2 regions of the Glutamicibacter sp. NPDC127525 genome follow, and region 2 is predicted to be linked to the other one. Evidence: riboswitches for the same ligand, from Rfam matches in the RefSeq annotation. Region 2 holds a riboswitch; the other holds the start of a gene.

Region 1 (10,908 bases), on a different contig from region 2:
GCCATGGCCCAATCCGCGCAAATGGGCTCGGGCGTGCTGCTCGCGGGCATCGTTGCATACCTGCTCGGAGGCGGCCACTGGTACTGGGCCAGCCTCGGCGCGATCGCTGCGGTCACCGGGGCCGATGCCTATGCGCGGGTAACCCGCGGGCTGCAGCGCTGCGCAGGCACCTGCATTGGCGTAGCGCTGACCGCCATAGTTTTCGCCTTCGATTCCCCCATCTGGGTGATCCTGGCCGCCGCGCTGGCTTCCCAATTCATCATCGAGCTGGTGATCCTGCGCAACTATGCGGTGGGCATGGTCTTCATGACCGTTACCGCGCTGCTCATGGTCCATCTGGTCAGCCCTGAACCGGCCGCGTCCCTGCTCATCGACCGCATTTCCATGACGGCGCTCGGTGCTTTGGTGGGCGCGGTGCAGAGCGTCATCATCTCGCTGCTCGTGGCTCGCCGGCGCCAAGGCTGAACGCTGGGAGCTACCAGTGCTCGGTGATCACCTGCGCTTCGAGCTTGCCGGCCTCGATGGAGATATGGCGGGCTAATTCCAGGTCCAGCGCTCCCAGGTGCTCGGGCTGGTTGTGCGTTAGGCGCAGCTCGACGATGGCGACCCGCCAATCCAGGTGCGGATGCCGGTTGTCCTGCTCGGCGCGCAGGCCTACCTGGACAATGAACTGCAAGGCGGTGCTCGCGGAATCGAAACGGTAAGCGGCCCGCAAACCCAGGTCATCACGCTTCCAATCGGGCAAGGCCCCCAGCCTTTGGTCGAATTCGAAGCGCGGTAACGGACCGGTTGATGCCATGGTTCTCTCCTCCAAGCGGCAGCGGGTCGGACTGTGCAAGTGGTTGCTGCCTGCAGCCATGATCGCATCGACCCCGGCCTTTGCGGTAGCGATCCCAGCGTCTATGCAGTTAGGCTCCGGCATCTGGTGATGCCGGAGCCTAACAGATAGGGCTGGTGCGCGCGGGGCTACTGGCGGATGTCCGCGGAGACCTGCGCGGCGGTTTCCTCCTCGTGCATGGCGAAGGATTTCGCATCACGGTAGGCCGCGGCCTCGTAGCGTTCATGCGCCACCTTGGCCAGGTGCGCGGCGCGCAGTGCCTGGTGCTGCGGGTTGCGGCGGATGTACAGGTAGCCGGCGCCCAGGATCAGGAACCATGCCGGGGTGATCAGCAGGGCGCTGAAGGTATCGGCCTGGGTGGTCAAGGCCCACAGGATGAAGCCGAAGAAGCCGAGTACCACGTAGGGCATGATGACCCCGCCGGGCACCTTGAACTTCGAGGCATCGTGCAGGTGCGGGCGGCGTGCGCGGAAGACCAGGTAGCTGAGCAGGATGATGGTCCACACGAACATGAAGCACAGGGCCGAGACGGTGGTGACCAGGGTGAAGGCGCCCATCACCGAGTCGCCGCTGTAGAGCAGGGCGACGCCGGCCAGCAGGAACATGCAGGAGAACAGCAGCGCGTTCTTCGGGACCTTGCGGCTGGAGAGCTTGGCGAAGCCCTTGGGCGCATCGCCCTCCATGGACAGGCCGCGCAGCATGCGCGAGGTCGAGTAGATGCCCGAGTTGGCGCTGGAGGTCGCGGAGGTGAGCACCACGAAGTTGATGATGCCCGCGGCGCCGGCCAGGCCGGCCAGGGCGAACATGCCCACGAACGGGGACTGCTCGGCGGAGAACAGGTTCCACGGTTCGACGGTCATCAAGATGATCAATGCGCCCACGTAGAAGAACAGGATGCGGACCGGGATCGAATTGATCGCCTTGGGCAGCGTCTTTTCCGGGTCCTTGGTTTCAGCTGCGGTGGTGCCGACCAGCTCGATGCCCACGAACGCGAACACCGCAATCTGGAAGCCGGCGACGAAGCCCATGAAGCCGGTGGGGAACATGCCGCCCTCGGTCCACAGGTTGGAGAAGGAAGCGGTGGCCGAGTCGTGCTCGAATCCGGTGATGATCATGACCAAGCCGACCACGATCAGCGCGCCGATAGCCACGATCTTGATCAGAGCGAACCAGAATTCGGTTTCCCCGAAGGCCTTCACGGTGGCCAGGTTCAGCACCAGCAGCAGCGCGATGCACCCCAGCGCCGGGATCCACAGGGGAAGGTCGCCCCACCAGAAAGCGACGTAGTGGGCGATGGCCACCACGTCGGCAATGCCGGTGACAACCCAGCAGAACCAGTAGGTCCAGCCGGTGAAGAACGCCGCCCATGGGCCCAGCAGGTCCCCGGCGAAGTCGGCGAAGGTCTTGTATTCGAGGTTGCTCAGCAGCAGCTCGCCCATGGCGCGCATGACGAAGAAGAGCATGAAGCCGATGATCATGTAAACGAAGATGACCGACGGGCCGGCGACCGAAATGGTCTTGCCGGAGCCCATGAACAGGCCGGTGCCGATAGCGCCGCCGATGGCGATCAGCTGGATGTGACGATTGGAGAGTCCGCGCTCGAGAGTGGGATCAGAACTGGTGGTACTCATGCTGGTTGCCTTCCAGGAGTGTGGCGTGACGCCCTGAAGTTGTTCTGCCTCCAAGCCATCATGGCTTGGAGCGCAGGAACTGGCTTCGTTGAACACATCCGGTACTAAAGGATTCCAGCTGGCGTGCCCGGCAAGCTGCGCAAGGAGCAGGAGCCAGGTAAGCCACGGGGAGTACCTCGAAACCGGTGCGCTCGGTGCGGCACTGTTCTTGGTCCCTCCCCAATCTGTATATCTACCTGAGAGTTTTCACTTCGGCCCGACTACTGGGCGAAGCTTGCTCCTTCGGTGAGCACGGTGGAGCCGCGCTGCTTTCCAGATTTGCCTCTTCGTGGCGGTACGGGTGCCTGAGAGTTTCCCGGGGAGGAAATTGCTCCTACGGCGCCCGCCCTTGGCTTGGGCGGATCTCTCCCGCCACGTATCAACGGCATATGTGGTGATTGCCATCACAGTATGCCCAGAAAATAAAACGTGGTGCAAGTCGCAATTTCACACTTCGGGCCCCGGATAACCGCTTGGCCACGCCAATCGTGGAAAGTGGCTGGCGAAATGGGGGATTCTCCGCTTCGTAATGATTCGGGAAGCAAGGGCATGGATGCGGCAAAGCGGGGCATCGGTTCAACCGATGCCCCGCGTGGGGAGGTACGGAGGGCTACTTCCCGAACCGTCGCAGCCGCAGCGAGTTCAGTACCACCAGCACCGAGCTGGCTGCCATGGCCGCTCCGGCGATCATCGGGTTCAGCAAGCCCAGGGCCGCAATCGGAATGCCGGCAGTGTTGTAGGCGAAAGCCCAGAACAGGTTCATCTTGATGGTGGACAGGGTTCGGGCCGACAGGTCGATGGCCTGCGTGACCTGATGCAGGTCGTTACCCATCAGGGTGATGTCCGCGGCTTCGATGGCCACATCGGTGCCCGAGCCCATGGCGATGCCGAGGTCGGCCTGCGCCAGTGCTGGCGCGTCATTCACGCCATCGCCCACCATGGCCACGACCTTGCCCTGCTCTTGCAATGAGGTGATCGCCTGGGCCTTGCCGGCAGGGAAGACCCCGGCGAATACGTCCTCGGCCTTGATGCCTACCTGGGCGGCAACCTCGGTAGCCACCGACTGGTTGTCGCCGGTCAGCAGCACCACGCGCAGGCCGCGCTCCTGGAGTTCGGCAATAGCTTTTGCGGAGCTGTCCTTGATCTTGTCCGCCACCGAGATCACTGCCTGGAACTGCTGGTCCACCGCGACCAGGATGGCGGTCGCGCCGGCCTGCTCGGCTTCCGCGAGCATGGCCTTGGCGGAGTCATCCAAGGACGCGCCCTGGGCTTCGAGCCAGCTGGAGCGGCCTACGGCAACGCGATGCCCGTTGACCGTGCCGACCACGCCGCCGCCCGGATCGGAATCGAAGTCGCTGGCTTCGGGCAGCGGGCCCAAGCCGGCTGCGGCCTTGGCGATGGCCTGGGCGATCGGATGCTCGGAATGGTGTTCCACGGCACCGGCCAAGGCCAGGACCTCATCGGGATCGACTCCGTCGATGGCCTCGGTGCCCTGATGGGCCATGACCCCGGTGGTCACGGTGCCGGTCTTGTCCAGCACGATGGTGTCCAGTTTGCGGGTATCTTCCAGGACCTGCGGGCCGCGGATCAGGATGCCCAGCTGCGCGCCGCGGCCGGTACCGACCAGCAAGCCGATCGGGGTCGCCAGGCCCAATGCGCAGGGGCAGGCGATGACCAGCACGGCGACCGCAGCGGTGAACGCCTGGTAGGGATCGCCGCTGGCAAAGAACCAGGTCACGAACGTGAGCAGCGCAATGGCCAGTACGATAGGCACGAAGACGGAGGATATCCGGTCAGCCAGGCGGGCAATGGGAGCCTTGCCCGATTGGGCTTCGGAGACCAGCTTGCCCATCTGGGCCAAGGTGGTGTCCGCGCCAACGCGGGTAGCTTCGATCACCAGCCGGCCTGAGGCATTCAAGGTCGCGCCGGTGACTTCATCGCCGGGCCCGGCCTTCTGCGGGACCGATTCGCCCGTAAGCAGCGAGGTGTCTACCGCGCTGGCGCCGTCAATGACCACGCCGTCAGTAGCGATCTTCTCGCCGGGGCGCACCACGAAATGGTCCCCGACCTGCACCTGCCCGGCCGGGATTTTCACTTCCGCGCCGTCGCGAAGCACCACTGCATCCTTGGCGCCCAGGTTCAGCAAGGACTTCAGCGCATCGGATGCCGAGGACTTGGCGCGGTGCTCCAGGAAACGGCCCAGCAGCAGCAAGGTGGCCACGACGCCGGCAGTTTCAAAGTAGAGCGCATGCTCGGACATGGACATGCCGATATGGGCGGTCAGCTGCGGATCGAGGATCAGCTGCACTGCAGAGAAGAAGTAGGCCGCGAGCACACCGAGGGAAACCAGAGTGTCCATGGTCGAGGCCAGGTGCCGTGCGTTGACGGCCGCTGCCTTGTGGAAAGGCCAGGCGCCGTAAAAGACCACGGGAGTGGCCAGCGCGAAGGCGACCCAACCCCAATGCGGGAACTGCGCTGCGGGAATCATGGAAATGATGAACAGCGGAATGGTGAAGATCGCGGAGACCAGCAGGCGGCGCAGCAGGTGGTTGGGCACCATGTGCTCGTGCCCGCCGTGATCATGCTCCCCGTGTCCCTGGTGATCCGAACCGGCGGGTTTGGGCGGGTGCTTGAGGGAAGCGGTATAGCCGGCGGCTTGCACCGTATCGATCAGTGCCTCATCGGTGACATCGGCTGGGACCTGGACCTTGGCGGTTTCCAGGGGCAGGTTCACCGTCGCGCTGACACCGGGCAGCTTGCCGAGTTTGCGTTCCACCCGATTCACGCACGAGGCGCAGGTCATTCCCTGGATGTCCAGATCGACGGTGCGCAATTCGGGGATTGTTTCATGCGGGGCATGGGAAGTCATGATTTACGACCTTGCACTTTCTTGCCGTTGTGGCTTGGTGCCTGGCTTTTTTGCGGCTAGGCGTTAATTGCTTCGACGGTGTAACCAGCCTCGTCGATGGCATTGCGAATGCTCTCTTCGCTTACGGTTGCGCTGGTGGTGACGTTGGCGGTGGACACGCCCTTCGCATCGAGGAACACTTCCACCTCTTGCACCCCATCAAGCTCCTTGAGCTCCTCCGTGACAGAGGATACGCAGTGGCCGCAGGTCATGCCGGAGATCTTGATTTCCACATGGCTAGTCAGCGGGGTGCTCTGCTCGCGGGGAATGATCTGCAGGCCCTGGTTGGAGTTCTTTTCCGAGGAGCATCCGCAATTGCAGTTGTGGCTCATGATCTTGCTCTCTTTCGATGAATTCTGTGTGAATTGGAAATGGGTCCGTTGGGGCGCGCTCAGCGCACCAAACGGGAGATGGCGGCCGTGGCCTCGGCGATTTTGTCTTGCACGATGGATGGATCACCCGTCTCGATGGATGACTTGGCCGCATCAACCACGCAATGGCCGATATGGTCATCGATCAGCTGCACGCTGACCTTGTGCAATGCCGCGTTGATAGCGGAGATCTGGGTCAGGATGTCGATGCAGTACTTGTCTTCATCTACCATCTTGGCCACTCCGCGCACCTGGCCTTCAATGCGCTTCAGGCGTCGTTCCAAGGCGCTTTTATCCGCGTGATAGCCGTGGTGCTCAGCTGGTTCATGTGGCGTGTGGTTGGTATCCATATAACGATCATACCCCCTAGGGGTATTAAGTCAAGTACCCCCTAGGGGTATCCAGCATCCCCCAGCCGGAGAGGGAAGCACGGTAGGATTTCACCCGTGAGCCACAACGAACTTCATGTGCGTCCGATTTCCGGCACCGAGCACTCATCATTCCTTGAGACCGCCCAAGACGTCAGCTTCCTGCAGCGTCCCGAATGGGCCCAGGTCAAGGGCGGCTGGCGCGGTGAATCCCTCGGCTGGTTCGAGGAAGACGAGCTGGTAGGCGCGGCACTGGTGCTGCATCGTGCAGCCCCGGTCATCAAGAAGACCCTCGCCTACATCCCCGATGGCCCGGTCATCGACTTCGGCACCTATGCTCCTGGACAGGTAATCCAGCCGCTGGCCGCCTACCTGAAGAATCGTGGCGCGTTCCAGCTGAAGATGGGCCCGGGACTGGCCGTGCGCACCTGGGGTGCCGCCGCGGTGCGCAAGAACCTGGGCAAGGAAGGGTTCACCCAGCTCGCTGACCTTGAAACCCAGAGCACCTCAGGCACCGCGCTAGCGCTGAATGACGCCTTGCTGGAAATGGGCTTCTCCAAAGAAGATGTGGGACTGGACTTCGCTGCGGGCCAGCCGGAATTCGTGGCCCGCGTGGCGTTGCAAGATGATGACGGCAACCAGCTGGACGTGGACCAGGTCATGGCCAGCTACTCGGCGACCACCCGCAACGAGACCCGCAAGGCGCTGAAGAGCACCCTGGAAATCGAAGTTGGCCAGACCAAGGACATGGCCCGCTTCCATGCCCTGTACAACCACACCGCGGATCGCCAGGACTTCACCGGCCGCCCGCTGGGCTACTTCGAGAAGATGCACACCGTGCTCAACGAAGCGGTGCCGGGCTCCTGCACCCTGTACATCGCCAGCAATGAAGGCGTGGACCTGGCCGCATCCATTGTCATCCGTTCCTCGAACCTGGCCTGGTACCTGTACGGCGCTTCCTCCTCGGAGCAGCGCAAGCTGTTCGCGCCGAAGGCGATCATGCAGCACATGGTCATCGATTCCATCGAGGCAGGTTGCCGCTATCTGGACCAGGGCGGCGTGAGCGCGACCCTGGACAAGGAGCACCACCTCTCGGGGCTGACCAAGTTCAAGACCAACACCGGCTGCGACATCGTGCAGACCAACGGCGAGTGGGACCTGGCGCTGAACAAGCCCCTGGCGTGGGCCTTCGAAAAATACATGAACTGGCGCAAGAAGTAGGGAAAACACCACTTTGGCAATCGATCCAACCCAGCCATTTGTCCCGGTCATCCTCGGCGGGGACATCGGCACCTACACCTTGGCGCGCGAATTCTACGAGGCCTACGGGGTGCGCTCGGTGGTTCTGCCGGCTGCCGGCAACGGCGTCATCGAGCACTCGGTAGCCATCGAACTGCGCCCCATCGGCTCCATGGCCGACGAGGGACGCGTAGTCGCGGCCCTGGTCGAGCTGGCCGATGAGCTGAAGGCCGCGGCGGATCGGCCGCTGATGCTTTTCGGCTCCCTGGACTTCCACATCATGCTGATCGCCAAGAACCGTGAGCAGCTTGAGGAACAGTACGTCATCCCGTACCCCCAGCTGGAAACCATCGAGGGTGCGGCACTGAAAGAGAACTTCTACGCGCTCGCCGAAAAATTGGGCATCGCCCATCCGCGCACCGCCGTGTATTACCCGGGAACCCCGCTGGATTCGCTTGTAGGTTCCTTCGACTACCCGGTCATCGGCAAGCCATCGAGCTCCGCGGATTGGATCGCCGCCAAGTTCGAGGGCAAGCAGAAGATCCACACTATCGACAGCCGCGCCGACCTCGAAGCCCTGGTTTCCAGAATCGATGGCAGCGGCTACGACTCGGGGTACATCTTCCAGGAGTACATTCCGGGTGGAGATGACGCGATGCGCCTGTGCACCTACTTCGCCACCCAGGAAGAAAAGGTCATCTTCGCCGGCTACGGCGAAGTGGTGATCGAGGAGCATGCCCCGCTGGTGCTGGGCAATTCGGCCGCCATTATCACCGGTCGCAACGATGCGATGGCCGCCGATGGCGCGCGCATGCTCGAAGAACTGGGCTGGCGCGGAATTGCCATGATCGATGCCAAATACGATCACCGCGATGGCCAGATCAAATTCTTCGAGATCAACCCGCGCCTGGGCCGCAACCACTTCTACCTGACCGCAGCCGGGGTGAACCCGGCCCGTTTCTATGTCACCGAGTTCCTCGGCGCGCAGTTCGATCAGTCGAACCCGGAAACCGACGCGGTGGTGGACACCGGCACAGGTGTCTTGCAGCTGTCGCGCCAGCGGCTATTCACCGTGCTGCCGCACCACTTGCTGCGCCGCTTCCTGGACAGCGGAACCGGCCGCAAGGCAGAAGCACTGCTCAAGGCAGGCAAGGTCTCGAACCCGTTGAAGTTCGCAGCCGAGAAGAACCCTCGCCGCAAGCTCTATCTGCTGTTGAATGCGGCCAACCACTACCGCAAGTTCAAGGCGTTCCCGCCGCGCACCCAGTAGGATTGCCCAGGCCTAGGGCCTAGGAGTGGCCGGTGGTTGCGGTTTGAAGGCGTCTCCAGGAATTGCCCACCCGTCGCGCGCCTGGACCCAGGGGCTTTGGGCGACCTGCGCCCCGTCGAGGATGTCAAGGGACGTCGGCTGGCCATCGTATTGGGGTGCGAGCTGGACCGGTTTCATCCCCTTGGCTGCGGCGATGACCAGGGCAACGGTTTCATCCGGATCCTGGGACGTTGACATGGCATTCCAATCCAGCGTCGAAATCACCGCTTCGCCGGAAGGGATGGCAACGCGTTCAAGGAGGATATCCGGTTCGGGCTGCAGCTCGATATCCGGCTGGGCATCGCCGGCCTCGTTGAGGAAATCGATCTGCGGGTAGGACTGCAACGCGCACGAGCGAGCAGAAATGTTCTTGGCGTAGACCGCCATGTACCGTGAACCGGCAGCTGCATCGGGTGCGCCGAGGGCTATTTCCAAGTCCCCCTCTGCGCACAACGGAGCTGGCTGATTCGCTGGCCAGCTTTTGACCTTGTCGGGAAGAACCACAGGCTTGGGAATCAGCCATTGTGGTTTCTTGTTTCCAACCCAGCCTTCAGCAAGGACCTCGTATCGAGGCGATGCCAGCTTGTAGGGCATGGGCTCGCCAAAGGGACCATGCCGCTCCAGCCATAAGCGGGTTTCCTTTTCCGCCTCTGCTGGCGCCTCGTTGCCGAGGACCAGGTTCAATCCGGAATGGTCAATGCTGGCGCTCTCGAAGACACCTCGCTTGGCCGCCTCGATAAGAAGCTGGAGCTCGGGAATATCAGTGCGATTCGCGGGCGAATAGCGCACGGATCGATCTGCTAGTGCCAAATCGGTGGGGTGCTTGGCCTGTGCAGCGAATTTTCCCAGCGCCAGCAGCTGCTCCAAATTAAACGCCGTGGCCGAGTAGTTAGCCGCACTTGCCGCGCCGAGCCCGCGTAGGCGGAATGCGAATGAAGCCCTCTCACCGAGAAGACCAGGCTTCGCTTGCTCTTCGCCTCCAAAGTGCGAAAAATTGTCGGAGACTTCCAGTGGGTAGGTTTTCGTCTTTGAGCCTGGGATATTCTGGGGTTCACCGGCGACAAAGGCCAGGTCGATGTTCCGCAAGCTCAGGGCATGGGCCCCAGCCTGGATCTGTTGTGCCATCTCCCGCACGATTACTTCCGCTTGTGCAGGATCGAGCTGATCCGATTGCACGAATTGCAGGTCAACTGACAGATCCGGTGCGGCCAAGACATCGTGATCCATGACCTCGGAGGACATCTGGACGCCAAGGACCCCGTCCCGGTCCTCGACGGCTGCAACGAAATCGCAAACTTCATCGGGCGCGACGCAGGAATTCCATGGCTGCCAGATCACCAGGATGGCTGCGATAAGAGCCAGTGCGATGACGCTAGCTCCAGCGCGCAGTGAATTCATCTGGCTACTGTATCAAATGCGACCTCATGCTTGACCGCTGGTACTCCGGAAAACGATAACCGGATAATGCGAGTAAAATTTCAAGCACACGTATTGAAAGCGAGTTCCCATGAGTTTGAAAGATCGCCTGCGCGATGACAGCATCGCCCATCTGAAGGCCGGCAACGAGCTGGAAAAGACGACCCTGCGCAATATCCTCAGTGCCATCGGCACCAAGGAAAAGTCCGGAAAGAACCCCAGCGAGCTCAACGACCAGGATGTCGAGAACCTGCTTCGCAAGGAAGTCGGCAACCGCGAGGAAACTGCTGGCCTGGCCGCCAAGGACGGCCGCACCGAATTGGCTGAACGCGAATTGGCCGAAGCCGCCTTCATCTCCACGTACCTGCCCAAGATGCTTGACGAAGCGCAAGCCCAGGACATTGTCGAGAGGATCATGGCCGAACTTGCAGCCGATCACGACCTGACCATGAAGGACATGGGCCAGGCCATGAAGCTGGTCGGCGCCGAAATCGCTGGCCGCTTCGATGGCAAGGCTGTCTCCCAGATGGTGCGCGCCAAACTGGGCTAGCCAACACTGGACTTTTCATTCGGCACGGGCCGTCCAACTTTTGGGGCGGCCCGTTGCCGTAGTCCAGGCAACGGGGATGGGATCCGGGTTTTGAAGCAGATAGTCTGTGGATACCATGCCTGACTTCCCGAAAAACCGCGCCACCCTGTCCAAGGGCTCTGGCGCACTGCTGATCCTTGCCATCATCCTGGCCTCGCTGAACCTGCGTCCTGCCGTCACCTCCTTGGGGTCCCTGCTTG
Region 2 (10,908 bases):
CACCACGTGAGCGTGCGGGACCGGCGAAGGATGCAACCCGGTTGCCACCAGGCCAGCGAAGTGCGCCATATCCACGAACAGGTACGCGCCGACCTTGTCCGCGATTTCGCGGAAGCGCTGGAAATCCAGCTGGCGCGGATACGCCGACCAGCCAGCAACAATCATCTTCGGCTGGTTCTCGATGGCAAGGCGCTCCACCTCGTCCATGTCCACTTCATAGGTTTCCTCGTCCACACCGTAAGGAACGATGTTGAACAAGCGGCCCGAGAAGTTCAGCTTCATGCCGTGGGTCAGGTGGCCACCGTGGTTCAGGTTCAGCCCCAGCACGGTATCGCCCGGGCGCACCAGCGCGTGGTACACCGACGCGTTAGCCTGCGCACCGGAATGCGGCTGCACGTTGGCGAACTTCGCCCCGAACAAGTCCTTGAGCCGCTCGATCGCCAGCGTCTCGATGACATCAACTTCCTCGCAACCGCCATAGTAGCGGCGGCCCGGGTAGCCCTCGGCATACTTGTTGGTCAGTACCGAACCCTGCGCCTGCATGATTGCTTGCGCAGTGTGGTTCTCCGAAGCGATCATTTCCAGGCCGCGCTGCTGGCGAGCCAGCTCAGCGTCAATACGCTGCGCGATCTCCGGATCCAGCGAAGCCAGCGACTGGGTCAACGTTGCAGCGGCAACGGATTCAAAAGTCTGGTTGCTCATTACTCGACGTTTCCACCGTTCGCGCTTGCGTAGTCAGCTGCCGAAAGCAGCGGACCCTCTTCGGCGACCTCAACGGTGAACAGCCAGCCGGCACCGTATGGGTCTTCGTTCAGGATGCCTGGGTTGTCCACTGCCTCGTCGTTGATGGCAACGATGGTGCCGGTCACTGGCGAGTACAGGTCGGAAACCGACTTGGTGGACTCGACTTCGCCACAGGTCTCGCCTGCGGTAACGGAGTCGCCGACCTCTGGCAGGTCGACGTAGACCACGTCGCCCAGGGCGTCGGCGGCAACCTGGGTGATGCCGATCTTTGCTGGGGACGATGCATCGATCCACTCGTGTTCGGCCGAGTAGCGCAATGACGAAAGAACTTTACTCACGGTATTTCCTCTCCCAAGGGAATTAGCGGGCGATTTGCTTAGCCCTACTGATGTTTAACGTTACTTGGCTCGGGTGTAGAACGGCAGTTCGACTACGACAAAAGGCAAAGTCTTACCACGCAGGTCTACCTCCAGCTCGGTTCCCACTGCACCGAATTCGGCGTCGACATAACCCAGTGCAACCGGGTAGCCCAGGGTTGGCGAAGGCTGGCCGGAGGTGATTTCACCGATGGTTGCGCCGTCCTTGACGATGGCGTAGCCGCCGCGGCCGGCGCGCTTGCCCAGGCCCTTGAGGCCGACGAGCTTGCGTGGCGGGGTCGCACCGCGCAACGCTTCCAGGGCTTCGCGGCCCACGAAGTCCTCTTCCTTCTTGAAGGAGACCACCGGGCCGAATCCGGCATCGAACGGGGTGCGTTCCAGGGACAGCTCGTTGCCGTACAGCGGCATGCCGGCTTCAAGGCGCAGCGAGTCGCGGGCGGCCAGGCCGCAAGGAACCAGCTCGTGGTCCTTGCCGGCGTCAACGCTCTTTTCCCAGAGGGCTGCCGCATCCTCGTTTTCGATGATCAGCTCGAAGCCGTCTTCGCCGGTGTAGCCGGTGCGGGCCAGCAGCACGTCGATGCCACCGAGCACCACCTTCACCGCAGCGTAGTACTTCAGTTCGGTGACCGCCTGGGCGGTTGCCTCGTCGGCGGCCAGCTTGCGCACAATTGCCTCGGCGTTCGGTCCCTGGACGGCGATCAGCGACTGGCGGCCCGAAGCGTCGTCCACGACGACGTCGAAGCCGGCGGCGCGGGCAGCCAGCTCGGCGGCAACCACCGGGGCGTTGCCGGCGTTGGGCACGACGAGGAACTTCTCCTCTTCCAGGCGGTAGACGATCAGGTCGTCGATGATCTTGCCCTCGGCGTCAAGGATCAGCGAGTACTTCGCCTTGCCGACCTTCATGATGCTCAGGTTCCCTGCCAGGGCGGTGTTCAGCGCCTTGCCGGCTTCCGGGCCGGAGAGGTAGACCTCGCCCATGTGGGACAGGTCGAACAGGCCAGCGGTGGAGCGCACGGCCTTGTGCTCTGCCAGTTCCGAACCGTACTTCAACGGCATGTCCCAGCCGCCGAAGTCGGTGAAGTTGGCGCCGAGAGCTTCGTGCTGCGCGTGCAGCGCGGTGTGCTTGAGTGCTTGGGTAGTCTCAGTCATCTCTAACTCTTCCTTAGTCTTCGAAGGCTTCGGGAGCCGGGCAGGAGCAGATCAGGTTGCGGTCGCCACCGGCGCCGTCGATGCGGCCCACGGTTGGGAAGTACTTGTCGAACTTCAGCGCCGGGACCGGGAAGGCCGCCTGCTCGACCGAGTACTTGCGGTCCCACTTGCTGTTGACCACGGCGGAGACCGTGTGCGGAGCGTTGCGCAATGGGGATTCCTCGATGCTGTAGGCACCGGAGAGGACCTCGTCCATTTCCTGGCGGATGGTGATCATCGCTTCAATGAAGCGCTCGATCTCGGCCAGGTCCTCGGATTCGGTGGGCTCCACCATCAGGGTGCCTGCCACAGGGAAGGACAGGGTCGGCGCGTGGAAACCGAAGTCGATCAGGCGCTTGGCCACGTCCTCGGCGGTGACCCCGGTCTTGGCGGTCAGTTCACGCAGGTCCAGAATGCACTCGTGGGCAACCAGGTCCTTGTTGCCGGTGAACAGTACCGGGAAGTGCTCGTTCAGGCGCTTGGCAATGTAGTTCGCGTTCAGGATCGCGTGCTTGGTGGCTTCGGTCAAGCCGTCCCCGCCCATCATCGCGATGTAGGCCCAGGAGATCGGCAGGACGCCGGCCGAGCCGAAAGCGGTCGCCACCACCGGCACGCCATCACGCTCGGAGTAGGTGCCCGAAGCATCGCCTGGCAGGAATGGCAGCAGGTGCTCGCCAACGCCTATTGGGCCTACGCCTGGACCGCCACCGCCGTGCGGGATGCAGAAGGTCTTGTGCAGGTTCAGGTGCGACACGTCGCCGCCGAACTTGCCTGGCTGGGCCAAGCCAACCATGGCGTTCATGTTCGCGCCATCGATGTACACCTGGCCGCCGGCGGCGTGGACCTTGTCGCAGACCTCGCGCACGTCCGCGTCGTAGACGCCGTGGGTGGATGGGTAGGTGATCATGATGGCTGCAAGGACGTCCTTGTTGGCCTCGATCTTGGCATCCAGGTCATTCGCGTCGATGGTGCCATCGGCTGCGGTCTTCACGACCACCACGCGCATCCCGGCCAGCACTGCCGACGCGGCGTTGGTGCCGTGGGCCGAGGCCGGAATCAGGCACAGATCGCGCTGGCCTTCGCCGCGCGAACGGTGGTAGTCCGAGATCGCCAGCAGGCCCGCGTACTCGCCCTGCGAGCCGGCGTTGGGCTGGATCGAAACGCCAGCGTAGCCGGTGATTGCGGTCAGGCGCCCTTCCAGGTCGGTGATCAGCTCGCGCCAGCCCTCGGTCTGCGCTGCAGGCGCGTAGGGGTGGATCGAGGCGAATTCCGGCCAGGTGATGGATTCCATCTCGGCGGCCGAGTTCAGCTTCATGGTGCACGAACCCAGCGGGATCATGGTGCGGTCCAGGGCCAGGTCGCGGTCCGAGAGCCGGCGCAGGTAGCGCATCATCTGGGTTTCGGAGGAGATGGTGTTGAAGATCGGGTGGGTCATGAAGTCGCTGGTGCGCACCTGCCCGGCCGGGATCTCGAAGCCTTCCGGAGCCGAGAGCTCTGCGCCGAAGACCTCGAGCAGGGTCTTGACGACGCCCGAGGTGGTGGCCTCGTCGGTGGAGATGCCCACCTGGGTCTCGCCCACCTTGCGCAGGTTGATGCCTGCTTCGATGGCCTTGGCAATGATGGCATCGGCGTTCTCGACGTTCACCACCACGGTGTCGAAGAAGGAATCCGAAGCCAGGGTGTAGCCGCCTGAAACCAGCGAGCTGGCGATGACCCGGGCGTGGTTGTTGGCGCGCGAGGCGATCTGCTTCAGGCCGGCTGGGCCGTGGTAGACCGCGTACATCGAAGCGCAGATGGCCAGCAGGGCCTGTGCGGTGCAGATGTTGGAGGTGGCCTTTTCGCGGCGGATGTGCTGCTCGCGGGTCTGCAGGGCCAAGCGGTAGGCAGGGACTCCGGCGTCATCGGCCGAAACGCCTACCAGGCGTCCTGGCATGGAACGGGTCAGGCCATCGGCCACGGCCATGTAGGCAGCGTGCGGTCCGCCGAAGAACAGCGGCACGCCGAATCGCTGGGTGTGGCCCACGGCGATATCGGCACCCTGCTCGCCCGGAGGGGTGATCATGGTCAGGGCCAGCAGGTCGGCGATCACGGTAACCATGGCGCCGGTTTCCTTGGCGGCGGCGATGATCGAAGCGTGGTCCGCGATCGAGCCGTCGTTGCCAGGCTGCTGCAGGACAATGCCGGAGATCTCGCCCTCTGGCAAGCCTGCGGCAAGGTCGGCAATCTCGACTTCGAAGCCCAGTGCGTCAGCGCGGCCCTGCACGACCTTGAGGGTCTGCGGGAAGATGTTGGAGTCCAGCACGGTCTTGCCCTTGGACTTCTTCTTGTTGGCGCGGCGCATCATCAGCACGGCTTCGGCGGCAGCGGAGGATTCGTCCAGCAGCGACGCGTTGGCGATGGGCAGGCCGGTCAGGTCCATGACCATGGTCTGGAAGTTCAGCAGGGCTTCGAGGCGGCCCTGGGAGATTTCCGGCTGGTACGGGGTGTAAGCGGTGTACCAGGCTGGGTTTTCCACGATGTTGCGGCGGATCACAGCTGGGGTGATGGTGTCGTAGAAGCCCTGGCCGATCATCTGGGTCTTCATGACGTTCTTCGAGGCAAGCGCACGCAGGTGGGCTAGGGCTTCGGTTTCGCTCAGAGCATCAGGGATATCCAGTGCGGAGTCCTGGCGGATGTCTGCCGGAACGGCGGTGTCGATCAGTTCTTCCAGGCTGTCGTAGCCCAGGGTCTGAAGCATGGTGGTGACGTCGGAAGGACGTGGGCCGATATGGCGTGAAACGAATTCAGTATTCGCTCGTGCCGAAGTCTGCGTGATGGTCATGGTGCTGGTATCTCCATGGGATCTGTCTTGGCGCATGCCAAAGGAAGGTCTTTTTACCTCCCCATCCCTGTTGCATAACCTGAGAGTTTTACGCATCCAGCAAACCAAGCCGGGCACTTGCACCTTCGGTGAACCGGAACGGGCCGGTTTCTTTCCAGAGTTGCCTCATGATGGCGGTACGGGTGCCTGAGAGTTTCCTGGGGAGGAATTGCTCCTACGGCGCCCGTCCATGGTGTGAACGGGACTCTCCCGCCATCCGTCTATGGCGCGCGCTGCCGGCCGGAGACCTGCAGCACACCACCATGTTACCTGCCCCGCCCCCAAGGTCAAACAGGAGCGGGGTCCGGAAAAGTCATAAATGCGTTCAGTTGGCGTCGGCAGTTAAACGGATGTAATCAGGATATTTCGCTGACAAGGAATCACCCGACGAGGTGCCGGTGATCCGGCGCTTGACCCACGGAGCCAAATGCTCTCTGGCCCAGCCCAATTCCTGCTTCAGCTTTTCGCCGCGCGAGTTCACGGCCAGTTCCGGCAGGGACGGCTGCTGGATCCTGGAGGACCAGTTTCCCTCGGTGATCCGATGGGTGCCGAGCACGTCAAGGACCTTCGAGGCCATCAGCGTGTGGCCCAGCTCGTTCATGTGCAGCCGATCCACCGCCCAGTAGCGCAGATCGGAGAATTCGCGCCACCGCCAGTAATCGGCGATCACCGCGCCGTACTCGTCCGCGATTTCGCGAACCTTCTCGTTGTAAATGGCCGTGCGCGGACGGGTCTTGGAGAACAACGGTGATTCCACGGTGTCGAAACCGGTGAACAGCACGACCGCGCTTCCGGCTTCGGCAAAGCGGCGCACCATGCCTTCATAGCCGCGCATCAGCGCATCCAGGTCCGCCTTCGGGCGCAGGATGTCATTGCCACCGGCATAGATGGTGACCAGATCCGGGGCCAGTGCGAGCGCCTGGTCCAGCTGCTGGTTGATCACCTGCCCGATCTTCTTGCCGCGCACCGCCAGGTTGGCGTATTCCCATTCGCCTTCGGCGCAGAGCACTTCCGAAACCCGGTCCGCCCAGCCGCGGACCTGGTTGGGCCGGGTCGGATCCACATCGCCAACGCCTTCGGTGAACGAGTCACCTAGTGCCACAAACTTCTTCACTTCGCTCCTGCTTCGTTCCATTCCCGATGGGTTTACTACGCGTTGCTGCCGGCAGCCTGGGCCGACATGTTCTTCTGCATGATCAGCTGGCGGGCCAGCTGGCTGAGCTTGACCCCGGTGGAGATCTCCTTGACGCCTTCATTGCGCGAGGGGATGAAACCGAAGCCCAGCTGGTGGGCTGGATCGGCGAAGGCCAGCGAGGAATTCGCACCGTCATGGCCGTAGGCGAAAATCGATCCATAGTTGTTGCGCGCGGTGGCCTTCATGAACCCCAGGGCGAAGGCCTGCAGCAGCCCGTTGGTCCGGTCATGGCCGTAGACCAGCTCGGTGGAAACCTGGGACCAGGTGTCGGCGGTGAGGAATCCGCGGGTGGCGCCCAGTGCCGGCACTGCACCGAATGAGGCGGCATAGATTGCGGCGAGGCCTTGGGCATTGGCGACCGCGCCCATGGATGCGGGGCCCAGTTCGCGCACCTGCGGCGCGTTGGCCAGTTCGTGCCAGTTGTAGACCGGGCCGCTTTCCAGCGCGAAACCGGAGGCCGAGTTCACCGAAAGCCCGGCCGGGGAGAACGGATCGAAGAATTCCGGTGCGGCGTCAGCGCCCGGCAATACATCGCGGTAGCGCGATTCCAGCGCGGGGTCCTGGCCGATGTATGCTTCGGCTCCCAGCGGCTTGCGGATGCGCTCCTCGAAGACTTCTTTCAGTTCCTTGCCGGTGACCCGGCGTACCAGTTCTTCCATGAGCACGCCCATGGTGATCGCGTGGTAGCCGACAATGTTCTGGCCCAGCGGCCAGACGCTTGGCATGGAAGCGAGCACCTTGGCGTATTCGGCGGAGTTCAGGAGGATCTCGCTGGGCACGCCCTCGGGCACTCCGAGCACTCCCGCTTGGTGGCTGAGCACCTCGCCGACGGTGAGCTGGGCTTTCCCGTTGTCGCCGAATTCCGGCCAGTAGGTTGCAATTGGCGCGTTCGGGTCGATCAGCCCATCTTGCACGAGCAGTGCCACGACCAGCGCGCCCAGGCCCTTGGTGCAGGAGAAGACGCAGGTCAGCGCGTCACCAGAGAGGTGCTCGCCGACACTGTGGCTGAGCACCAATTCGCCGCGGTGGTACACGGCCAGCTGCGCCGAATAGCCTTCTTCCTCAGCGGCTCGCGCCTCTAGTGCTTCCGCCAGGGGCGCGAACTCTTCAGTGATCACCGATTGCATCTAAATCCTTCAAAGTGCTTGTCTCTCATCAACTAACCCTAACCGCTTCGATCCCATGGCCCGGTAGTTCCACACGCTGACCCGACACCTAGCATATAGGTACGTCAGCTCACAGCATTGGCTTGTTTAAGCCACTAATCGACATTTCACTACCGCTGGACCCCAAGTTCTGTGAGCCAGCCTTGAAGCCGGTTTGCCCACTTCATGCGCTGACCCTAAAGTTGTAATGTTTGCCTACAAAATTGAAGGAGATGATCTCGATCGCATGACTGTGAACAGTGACACGGCCGTTACCGACGGCAAAGAAACAGAACTCCGCAGGGTGATTGGCCCGAAGCTGCTGCTATTCCTCATCATGGGCGATATCATCGGCGCCGGAATTTTCGCCATCACCGGCAAAGTTGCCGGCCAGGTGGGCGGAGCCGCCTGGCTGCCGTTCCTGATCGCTTTCACGATCGCGACCCTCACCGCCTTCAGCTACCTCGAACTGGTGACCAAATACCCGCACGCGGCCGGTGCCGCCTTGTACATCCACAAGGCATTCGGCATCCACTTCGTCACCTTCCTGGTGGCGTTCACCGTGGCTTGCTCGGGCATCACCAGTGCCGCCACCTCGGCCACCTTGGTGGGGCGCAACCTGCTCATTGGCATTGGCCAGTTTGTCGAGGGTGTTCCCAACACCCCGGAAGCGGGCATGTGGGCAGCTATTGCGATCATCGTGATCCTCGCAGTGATCAACTTCCGCGGCGTGGGCGAGAGCGTGAAGTTCAACCTCGTGCTGACCATAGTTTCGCTGGCCATCATGGCCGCGATCATCGGCATCGGCTTCGCGGTGATCGCCTCGGGCCAGGGTGACATTTCCCGCCTGGTGGTCTTCGAGACCCCCACCGACCGCAGCGTCTTCGCCGCCGTGACCATGGGTACTGCCATTGCGTTCTTCGCGATGGTGGGCTTCGAGGATTCGGTGAACCTGGTTGAGGAAACCAAGAAGCCCAAGAAGACCTTCCCGAAGATCATGCTCATCGGCCTGGGCATCTGCGCCTTGATCTACATGCTGGTGGCCGTCACGGTCATCATGGTGATCCCGACCGGCGATCTGCTGAACCCGAAGAACCCGGATGCCGGCATCCTGCTGGATGTTGTGCGCATCGGCCTGCCGAACCTGCCAGTTGACGCGATCTTCCCGTTCTTGACCGTCTTCGCGGTGGTCAACACCGCGCTGATGAACATGCTGATGGCTAGCCGCCTGCTCTACGGCATGGCCCGCCAAGGCGTGCTGCCGCAGTTCCTGGGCAAGGTGCATTCGACCCGACGCTCGCCATGGGCCGCGATCCTGTTCAGCACCGTGCTGGCCATCGCCTTGGTGGTCTACGTGAACTTGAGCAACGGAAGCAGCATTGTCGGCTCGCTGGGCGGCACGACCGCGCTGCTGTTGTTGTGCGTGTTCGCCGTAGTCAACGTAGCCCTGCTGGTGCTGCGCCGCGACAAGCCGGAACCCGATGCGTTCCGCGCTCCAACGATCATCCCGATCCTCGGCGTGTTCTTCTGCCTGTTCCTTGCCGGCCCATGGGCTCGTTCGCGTGAAGACTGGGTCCAGTACGAGATTGCCGGCCTGCTGCTGGTCATCGGCGTGCTGCTGTGGGCCGTGACCTGGTTGGTCAACCGGATCAACTACAAGAAGGGCGTCATCGAAACCCGCCCGGGACAGTACTGATCCCAAACCGTTAAAGCAGTGATGCCCGCCATTTGGCGGGCATCACTGCTTTAAGCGTGTTTTCTATGCGGTCTGCTCGACCGTTTCCTGGCGGAACCGAAGCTTCAGGCCGCCTTCGGTGCTCTGCCACCAGGAAGATACGACAAGCACCGGGCCCTCTGAAGGCTTCATGCGGTACGCGAGCAGCACCATCTGGGCATCCACTTCCCGGGCCGCAAGGACTTGCACCGCACCGGTACTGGGCAGGCTCGCCCCGGATTCCAGCATGGCCCGGACCGTGGCCACATCCAGCAGGCCGCCATGGCGAGTCACTTCCTGGTAGCCCGGATGCAGGAAGTCGTTGAGTTCCGCGAAACTGGTGCGGATCTGCGGGTCGAGGAAACCTTGTTCCAGTTCGAAGACGGTGGCCGCGATGTCCACGCCGGGTTCCGGTGCGGCGGCGGGTTGTCCGCCGGGTGCCAGCACGGCATCTTCAGCCGCTGGAGCTTTGGAAGCCGCTGGGCCGCCGACTGCGGTGTAGCCCGGTCCGGCCTCTACTGCAGAGCCCTGCTGGTGCGCGGTCGCAGCCGCACGCGCATGGCCGTCAGCAGCTTCATTCAGCTCATGTCCGGCATGGCCCTTGACCCACTCGAAGGTGTACTTGCGCCCGGCAATGGCCCGGTCAAGTTCCTTGAGGATGTCCTGGTTCAAGACCGGTTTGCCGTCGGCCTTTTTCCAGCCCTTCTTCTTCCAACCCGGCATCCACTTGCTGATGCAGTTGATCGCATACTGCGAATCGCACAGGATCCTGAGTTCTTCTTCTGGCAGGTGCTCGGTGGCCCGGAAGAGTTCGAGCACCGCTTGGAGCTCCCCCATGTTGTTGGTTCCGTGGTCCCAACCGCCAGCGGCCCAGTTGTCCTGGTCCACGTACCAGGCCCAACCTGCCGGTCCGGGGTTTCCTAGGGCTGATCCATCCGCAGCTGCAATGATCGTCATGCTTTAATCCTGCCACGTTGACGCCCGCACTCGGTTCCATGCATTGGGCCATGTCGCCAGCGAATACTTGCACAATGGATCACAGCATCCAGCCAGGTCCATGCCTAGGATTGGGATGTGAAGAAAATCCTGCCTGTACTGGCCACCCTGGTTCTGGTCCTGTCCGCATGCGCTGGCCCCTCGGTTGACGAGCTGCGCCAACTCGATCCCCAGGGCCATACCGCCTGCGTGCATTTTGGCGGGGGCTTGGTTGACCCCGAGGGCATCGGCGCAACGAATATGCAGAAAGCCGCTGATCATGGGGCGAAGGCCTCCACCGAACAGATCAGCGCTGCGGTGGCCGCCGATGAATCCGGGGATCCCCAAATTACTGACTTGTCCGCTTTCCAGGAAGCTTGCGAGGGGCAAGGCTTCGATTTCGAATAGGACAGATCGGCCCAGGACCCCTCGAAATAGCGGGCTCCTGAGCCGATCCGCGGCGGATCGCCAGCGCTCCTAGGCGGGGTACAACGGGTTGTGCCCGGCTTGGACCCGCTCGTCAGCCCGGACTTCGCCCGGTGCTGTACCGTTCAGGAACGGACCGCTCTCGGCCAGCTCATCTCGGCCCGGCGCTTCGAGCCAGTTCGCCAACTCCGGCCCCTTCGGGATGATCCTGGTCGGGTTGATGTCCTCATGCACCACGTAGTAGTGCGCCTTGATCTGCTCGAAGTCGATGGTGTCGCCGAAAC

The links. A riboswitch is a leader RNA that binds a small molecule or an ion and turns the genes downstream of it on or off. The one in region 2 is predicted to bind glycine.
Region 1: another riboswitch for glycine. It lies ahead of cycA (D-serine/D-alanine/glycine transporter); the one in region 2 lies ahead of gcvP (aminomethyl-transferring glycine dehydrogenase).

Annotation. Positions count from the first base shown of each region.
Region 1 is NZ_JBHXVN010000002.1:328,676-339,583, reverse strand. It holds gene ACFVHU_RS07315 (FUSC family protein) at 1-465, shown strand, start outside; gene ACFVHU_RS07310 (4a-hydroxytetrahydrobiopterin dehydratase) at 476-799, opposite strand; gene cycA (D-serine/D-alanine/glycine transporter) at 967-2,469, opposite strand; glycine riboswitch at 2,792-2,890, opposite strand; gene ACFVHU_RS07300 (heavy metal translocating P-type ATPase) at 3,119-5,377, opposite strand; gene ACFVHU_RS07295 (heavy-metal-associated domain-containing protein) at 5,434-5,748, opposite strand; gene ACFVHU_RS07290 (metal-sensitive transcriptional regulator) at 5,808-6,137, opposite strand; gene ACFVHU_RS07285 (peptidoglycan bridge formation glycyltransferase FemA/FemB family protein) at 6,234-7,376, shown strand; gene ACFVHU_RS07280 (carbamoyl-phosphate synthase) at 7,390-8,664, shown strand; gene ACFVHU_RS07275 (DUF4232 domain-containing protein) at 8,677-10,101, opposite strand; gene ACFVHU_RS07270 (GatB/YqeY domain-containing protein) at 10,211-10,669, shown strand; gene ACFVHU_RS07265 (MFS transporter) at 10,785-10,908, shown strand, end outside.
Region 2 is NZ_JBHXVN010000007.1:67,844-78,751, forward strand. It holds gene glyA (serine hydroxymethyltransferase) at 1-702, opposite strand, end outside; gene gcvH (glycine cleavage system protein GcvH) at 702-1,082, opposite strand; gene gcvT (glycine cleavage system aminomethyltransferase GcvT) at 1,143-2,270, opposite strand; gene gcvP (aminomethyl-transferring glycine dehydrogenase) at 2,284-5,130, opposite strand; glycine riboswitch at 5,295-5,392, opposite strand; gene ACFVHU_RS15455 (SGNH/GDSL hydrolase family protein) at 5,495-6,283, opposite strand; gene ACFVHU_RS15460 (serine hydrolase domain-containing protein) at 6,319-7,491, opposite strand; gene ACFVHU_RS15465 (APC family permease) at 7,757-9,205, shown strand; gene ACFVHU_RS15470 (RNase H family protein) at 9,269-10,180, opposite strand; gene ACFVHU_RS15475 (hypothetical protein) at 10,298-10,606, shown strand; gene ACFVHU_RS15480 (glutathione S-transferase C-terminal domain-containing protein) at 10,676-10,908, opposite strand, start outside.